3 regions of the Sphaerisporangium sp. NBC_01403 genome follow, and region 1 is predicted to be linked to each of the others. Evidence: riboswitches for the same ligand, from Rfam matches in the RefSeq annotation. Region 1 holds a riboswitch; each other region holds the start of a gene.

Region 1 (2,316 bases):
ACGTCAGCGGCGCGAGACAAGGTCCGAGAGGGCGGTGACCAGGCGGCGGACATGCTCTTCGGTCGTTCCGATGCCGATGGACGCCCGTACGGCCCCGGCGGTGCCATCCTCGCACGAGCCGTCGGCGGCGTGGCCGACGCCTTCGAGCAGGTGCCTGACGAAGGGATGGGCGCAGAACTTGCCGTCGCGCACCCCGATGCCGTACTCGGCGGACAGCGCCTCGGCGACCTCCCTGGCGGTCCAGCCCGTGACCACGAAGGACACGATGCCGACACGCGGGTGGTCGGGCCCCCACAGGGACAGCTCGTGGACACCCTCGATCGCGGCTAGGCCGCCGCGCAGCAGCTCGACGAGGCGCTCCTCGTCCTTGACCAGTGCCGTCCAGCCGGTGGCCGCGAGGGCGTCGCAGGCGGCGGCCAGCGCGATGGCGCCGAGGACGTTCGGCGTGCCGGCCTCGTGCCGCTGCTCGGGGTCCGCGCTCCACTCGGCGTCCAGCGGCAGCCCCTGCCGGGCGCCCCCGGTGACGGCCTTGGACGCGCCGCCTCCGCGCAGGTACGGCTCGGCCTGGGCGAGCCAGTCGGCCCGGCCGATCAGCGCGCCCGCGCCGAACGGCGCGTAGAGCTTGTGCCCGGAGAACGCCACGTAGTCCAGGTCGAGCGCGGTCAGGTTGAGCCTGCGGTGGGGGACGAGCTGCGCGGCGTCGACGAGGATCCGCGCGCCGTGCCGGTGGGCGATGTGGGCCAGGGCGGCGATCGGCCACAGCTCGCCGGTCACGTTGGAGGCCGCGGTGACCACCAGGAGCTTGGGCCCCTCGATGGCCGCCAGGGTCTCGTCCGCCGCGCGCACCGCCTCCCCGGGGAACGCGGGGGGCGCCAGCCGTACCGCGTCGGGCCAGGGGAGGAGGGAAGCGTGGTGCTCGGTCTCGAAGACCACGACGGTGGTGCCCTCGGGCAGGCAACGGGCCAGCAGGTTCGCCGCGTCGGTGGTGTTGCGGGTGAACACGACGGCGTCACCGGGACGGGCGCCGACGAAGGCCCGCACGGTGTGCCTGGCTTGCTCGTAGCGCGCCGTGGTGAGCTGGGAGGCGTACCCGGCGCCCCGGTGCACGCTGGAGTAGGCCGGGAGCGCGGCGGTGACGGCGGCGCTCACCGGCTCCAGACAGGGGGCGCTCGCGGCGTAGTCGAGGTTGGCGTACCGCACGAGCCTGCCGCCCTTGATCGGGACCTCCAGCTCGTCACCGAGGACGGCGGGGATGGCCGGAGCCGTACGGTCCGTTTCGCCGTGCGATGCCGTGCCGGGCCCGGAGTCTCCGGAGGCGTCCAGGCCGGGAACGACGGGGGAAGGGCTGTTCAGGACAGTGAGAGCAGACAACGCCGGCCTCCTTGGGTCATGGGACCCCGGCCATGGCGTTGTGACGGCGGAGCCCGCGCTTGTCCGGCACACCTCGCACCAGACCTGGTCCTCACCCGGGGCACCCCGCCGCGAGCGCGAGGGTTGCCGGCCAGCGAGCCGGGGCTTGACGCTGACACTCATGACCTACGGGCGACTATAACCCAGATTCCCCTCGGCTCCGCAACCTCATCAGGGGGGTGCCAGGGGTCGCGAACTTTGCCGGATCCTCGCGCGTTGAGAGGGGAACGGCCGCCTGCCGAGGGGTCGTGACCTGGACGAACCGCCGACCAGAGGAGATCGCGATGGACTGGGTGGTCAACCCGGAGATATGGATCGGGTTCTTCACCCTGGTCGCTCTCGAGATCGTGCTGGGCATCGACAACATCATCTTCATCTCGATCCTCGCGGGCAAGCTTCCCCCCGAGAAGCGCGACCGGGCGCGCAAGGTCGGGCTCGGGCTGGCGCTGGTGAGCCGCCTGGCGCTGCTGCTGGCCCTGTCGTGGGTCGTACGGCTGACGACACCGCTGTTCGAGCTTTTCGGCCAGGGCATATCAGGGCGAGACCTGATCCTGATCCTGGGCGGCCTGTTCCTGTTGGGCAAGAGCACCTTCGAGATCGGCGACAGCCTGGAGGGCACGCCTGGTCACTCAAGCGCCAAGGCGGGCGCCACCTTCGGCGCGGTGATCGTGCAGATCATGCTGCTCGACGTCGTCTTCTCGCTCGACTCGGTCATCACCGCCGTCGGCATGGTCGACGAGCTCGGCGTGATGATCGCCGCCGTGATCGTCGCGGTCGTCGTCATGCTCTTCGCGGCCGGTCCCATCAGCGGGTTCGTCGAGAAGTACCCGAGCATCAAGATGCTGGCCCTGGCCTTCCTCGTGCTGATCGGCGTCGTGCTCATCGCCGAGGGCTTCGAGCAGCACA
Region 2 (2,316 bases), 210 kb from region 1:
TCGAGCCCGGCCTTGAAGGCGGACGACACCGGCGAGCACCCCTCGGCCTGCGCCCCGAAGATCTTGTAGGGCTTGTCCTCGACGAGCCCGAGCTTGATCAGTTCCTTGAAGCCCTTGTCGATCTTCGTGAGCTGCGAGCCCGAGGCCACCGGGACGATGATCTGGTCGGGGATCCGCCAGCCGAGCTGCTCGGCGATCTCGTAGGAGAGCGTCTTGGAGCCCTCCCCGTAGTACGGCCGGAGGTTCACGTTGACGAAGCCCCACTTGTCGCCCAGCGGGTCGCCGATGAGCTCCGAGCAGAAGCGGTTGACCTCGTCGTAGGTGCCCTCGATGCCGACGAGGCGCCCGCCGTACACCGAGGCCATGACGATCTTGGCCTCTTCGAGGTTCGACGGGATGAACACGCAGGAGTCCAGCCCCGCGCGTGCCGCGGCGGCGCCGACGGCGCCCGCGAGATTGCCTGTGGACGAGCACGACAGGGTGTGGAAGCCGAAGTTGCGCGCCGCCTCCAGGGCGATCGCGACGACTCGGTCCTTGAAGGAGTGGGTCGGGTTCCCGGAGTCGTCCTTGACGTGCAGGCTGCGGATGCCCAGCTCGCGAGCCAGGTTGTCGGCCCTGACGAGCTTGGTCCAGCCGGGGGCGAGGTTGGGCTTGGAGATGACGTCCGCGGGCACGGGGAGAAGCGCGCGGTATCGCCAGATGTTCTGCGGTCCGGATTCGATCTGCCCCCGGGTCACCGGCGAGGTGTGGCCAGCGTCGGGGGTGTCCCAGGTGTAGGCCACTTCGAGTGGCCCGAAACACTCGATACAGGCGAAGATCGGTCCGAGGTCGTAGCGAGTGCCACATTCGCGGCAGGAGAGCGCGACGGCGGGGCCGAAGTCGAGTGTGGTCGTTGTCTCAGCTGTTGCGAGCGCCATGAAGCGAGGCCTTTCCCTCATCTTCGCCCGGACCACCTTGATCACGGGCCGGAATTGGCACCTGTCCCGGCTGATCTCACTGGTCGGATGTCGCGCCGTATCGGAGACGCGTGTGACCACAGCCGGGAGGGTTGCCGGGGCTTCGCAGGGCCGGTCCCTCCACCCCTCTGGATGAGCAATATGAAGTTGTGATCCCGCCGATGTTACAGGCAGGACAAAAGAACTGTACCTTGCCCGCCTGCGGGCCCGGTTGCTCGTCTCACCGATCGAGACGACCGCGTATCAACTTCGCACGATCGAAGTGCCCGCGCGCTGGGATCAGGACGACCACTTGTACGCGTCGCCGAGCGCGGCCTGCACGTACTTGCGGGCCTGGTGGATGCGCGACTTGGCGGTGCCGAGCGGGATGCCGAGCTGCTCGGCCACCTCGCTGTAGTCGAGCTGGCAGATGTCGCGCAGCACCAGCGCCTGGGCCAGGTCGGGCTTGTCGGCCTCCAGGGCCTCCATGGCGTCGAGCAGGTCGAGCCGCGAGCCCGCGATGACGCTCACCCTGTGCGGGTCGGCGCGCATGTCGGGAAGCTCCTCGGAGGTCTGCTCGGCGCCCCGGCGCTTCAGCGTGCGGTAGGTCGTGCGCGCGCAGTTGGCGGTGACGATATGCAACCAGGTGGAAAAACGTGCCCGCCCTTCGAACCTTCCGATGTTGCGGGCGACGGCCAGCAACGTATCCTGGCAAGCCTCCTCCGCGTCCTGGTGGTAGGGCAGGAGCCTCGCGCAGTGGCGGAGCACGTCGGGCTCGATGCGGCGGAGGAGCTCTCCTAGGGAGCGGTGGTCACCTTGGGCGGCGGCGCGGGCCAGCTCTTCGGTCGTCTCGTCAAGCGCCATGCGGGGGCTCCCCTCGACCGTCTGCACTTTGCCTGGACCGGACCATCAGCCCATCTTATTGGGGGCGTTAAATTTTATTAATCTGCGGCCAGGTGCGCATCACAGCGGCGAAGTACGGCGAGGGACGACCGCCACATGGCGGACGAGGAGTGGTGATGGGCGGATGAACACTGTTCTGCTGGCTTCCAACAGGGGCCCGGTGTCGTTCACACTTGCCGACGACGGTGCGCTGACCATGCGCCGCGGCGGAGGCGGCATGGTCTCCGGCCTCTCGGAGGTCGCCAAGGACACCGACGTGCTGTGGGTGTGCGCCGCGCTCTCCGACGGCGACCGCAGCGCCGTACGGCTCGCGCCGAGCGGGCGCCTCGACCAGGCCGGCTACGACACCGGGCCCGTGCGCATGCTCGACATCCCGCCCGCGACGTTCCACCGCGCGTACAACGCCGTGGCGAACTCAACGCTGTGGTTCGTCAACCACCTGCTCTACGACATCCCGAACTCCCCGCAGTTCGACATG
Region 3 (2,316 bases), 4.5 Mb from region 1:
ATCTCGGTGGCGTGGTACCCGGTGGGGAAGATGTCGGAGCACATCACGTAGTCGTTCTGCTTCTCGAGGCCGTCCTCTGGCATCTTGCAGCAGTTGAAGTCCGCCCAGGGCACCCGGAGGAACTCGGCCTGGCCGCCCTCCCAGGGGCCCATGTCGGCGAAGCCGTACGCCCCGCCGCAGAGCCTGGGGTAGTCGGGGTTGGCCCTGATGCAGTAGTTGGTGAGCCCGGCGTTGCAGTTCTTGCACGAACCGCACGCGACGTTGAACGGGATCGAGACGATGTCTCCGACGCTGATGCGCTCCACGGCGTCGCCGACCTCGATGACCTCGCCGAAGTTCTCGTGCCCGAGGACCCTGCCCGGCTCCATGTCGGTGCGGCCCTCGTACATGTGCAGGTCCGACCCGCAGATGTTCGTCGTGATGATCTTGATTATGACGTCGCGCGGCTCCTCGATGCGAGGGTCGGGTACGTCGTCCACGCTGACGTCGCGAGGTCCGTGGTAAACGAGTGCCTTCATTATCGTCCTCCTGAAGTCCGACGCGGGCGAGGTCACCGACCGCGCCGCCCGTCCCCTGACAGCCCGGTCACGACCTCGGTGTCACCCGACTGCCGGACTTCCTGCCCGCCGCCTCCCTTCCTTTCCGACCTTTCCGAGGGCCCGGCTCGTGGCCAGGTGGACGGAACCCCGCGGTCTCGCGTCTCCGTTCGACCATGTCCCGCCCTCCGCCGGGCCACATCCCCCATCCATGTAGAGCGGCCGTTGGACTGGAGGCGACTTTCCCCGGCCGAAATCCGTATGCGCCGCCGGGAATGCGCCGGAGCCCGTATGGGTTACACCTGATGGTCGGTGAGAACGTGTCCCCGGGCCTCACCTATTGCCTTCGTGGAATACCGTCCGGCTGGAGCCACGTTGTGCCACCCGCCGAGAGGCGACCGCTCACCGGCCCTCAGCTTCACCTCGTGCCCCGCACCTCACGGTGCGGGGCACGACGCGTTTCCGGGCCCCGACGCGACCGGCCACACCAGTTTTAGAACTAATCAGGTAGGAATTGCATACTTCACGGCGCGTGGCTATCGTCGATTCAGGTCATGAGACCAGCGACAAGCCCTGGCTTGCTGGTCGGCAACCCGCGTCCGCAGGGTGCTCCAGGTGACGACCAGGCGGGACGGCAGCGTCCCGCAAGCGAACGCCGGTCACGGCCGGCGGTGATCGGCTGGAGGTGGGGGGTGCGAGCGGCCGCATCGCGGTTCGCCGAAGCCCCCGCCGACGCAGCACGAGGAAGAGGCCCCGAATGCCGCCCACTCCCCTCCACATCAGCGCGGCCCTCGACGGTGCCGGCTGGCATCCCGCGGCGTGGCGCGACCCGTCCGCCCGCCCGCGAGAGCTCTTCTCCGCCCGCTACTGGACCGATCTCGCCGCCGAGGCGGAGAGCGGCCTGCTCGACTTCGTGACGATCGAGGACTCCCTCGGTCCGCAGTCCTCCCGGTACGAGGGGCCCGACGACCGCACCGACCAGGTCCGCGGGCGGCTCGACGCCGTGCTCCTCGCGGCCAGGATCGCCCCGGCGACCACCCGCGTCGGGCTGGTGCCCACGGCCACGACCACCCACACCGAGCCCTTCCACGTCGCGACGGGCATCGCCACCCTCGACCACGTCAGCGGCGGGCGCGCCGGGTGGCGCGCGCAGGTCTCCGGCCGCCACACCGAGGCCGCGCACTTCGGCCGCCGCGAGTTCCCGGTTCTACGGCCGGAGGACCACGACGCCCCCGAGCTGTCCCGGCACGTGAACGACCTGTTCGAGGAGGCGGCGGACGCGGTCGAGGTCGCGCGCCGCCTGTGGGACAGCTGGGAGGACGACGCCGTGAATCGCGACGTCGCCACCGGCCGCTTCGTCGACCGCGACAAGCTGCACTACGTCGACTTCCGGGGCCGGTGGTTCGGCGTCAAGGGCCCGGCGATCACCCCTCGCCCTCCGCAGGGCCAGCCGCTCGTCACGGCGCTCGCGCACGCCTCACTGCCGTACCGCTTCGCCGCACGCGGCGCCGACGTGGTCTACGTCACCCCGCACGACAAGGACCAGGCGCGCGCCATCGTCGCGGAGGTGCGCGAGGCGGAGGCGGCCGTGGGCCGGGTGGGCGAGCCCCTGCGTGTCTTCGCCGACCTGCTGGTCTACCTCGACACCGACGCCCGTGCGGCGGCCGGCCGCCGGTCGCGGCTGGACTCGCTTGACGGGGCCGGGCACGTCTCGGACGCGGCGGTGTTCGCCGGCACCCCCGAGGGGCTCGCCGACCGGCTCCTCGACTGGCAGGAGGCG

The links. Region 1 has a riboswitch for S-adenosylmethionine ahead of OG589_RS35215 (aminotransferase class V-fold PLP-dependent enzyme). Riboswitches for the same ligand answer to the same signal wherever they lie in the genome.
Region 2: another riboswitch for S-adenosylmethionine. It lies ahead of thrC (threonine synthase); the one in region 1 lies ahead of OG589_RS35215 (aminotransferase class V-fold PLP-dependent enzyme).
Region 3: another riboswitch for S-adenosylmethionine. It lies ahead of OG589_RS15505 (LLM class flavin-dependent oxidoreductase); the one in region 1 lies ahead of OG589_RS35215 (aminotransferase class V-fold PLP-dependent enzyme).

Annotation. Positions count from the first base shown of each region.
Region 1 covers NZ_CP109534.1:7,850,920-7,853,235, reverse strand. Annotated here, with positions in the region: gene OG589_RS35215 (aminotransferase class V-fold PLP-dependent enzyme) at 4-1,254, opposite strand; SAM riboswitch class IV at 1,422-1,537, opposite strand; gene OG589_RS35210 (TerC family protein) at 1,695-2,316, shown strand, end outside.
Region 2 covers NZ_CP109534.1:7,638,903-7,641,218, forward strand. Annotated here, with positions in the region: gene thrC (threonine synthase) at 1-917, opposite strand, end outside; SAM riboswitch class I at 932-1,095, opposite strand; gene OG589_RS34170 (RNA polymerase sigma factor) at 1,236-1,799, opposite strand; gene OG589_RS34175 (trehalose-6-phosphate synthase) at 1,963-2,316, shown strand, end outside.
Region 3 covers NZ_CP109534.1:3,343,779-3,346,094, forward strand. Annotated here, with positions in the region: gene OG589_RS15500 (glutathione-independent formaldehyde dehydrogenase) at 1-518, opposite strand, end outside; SAM riboswitch class IV at 1,087-1,193, shown strand; gene OG589_RS15505 (LLM class flavin-dependent oxidoreductase) at 1,294-2,316, shown strand, end outside.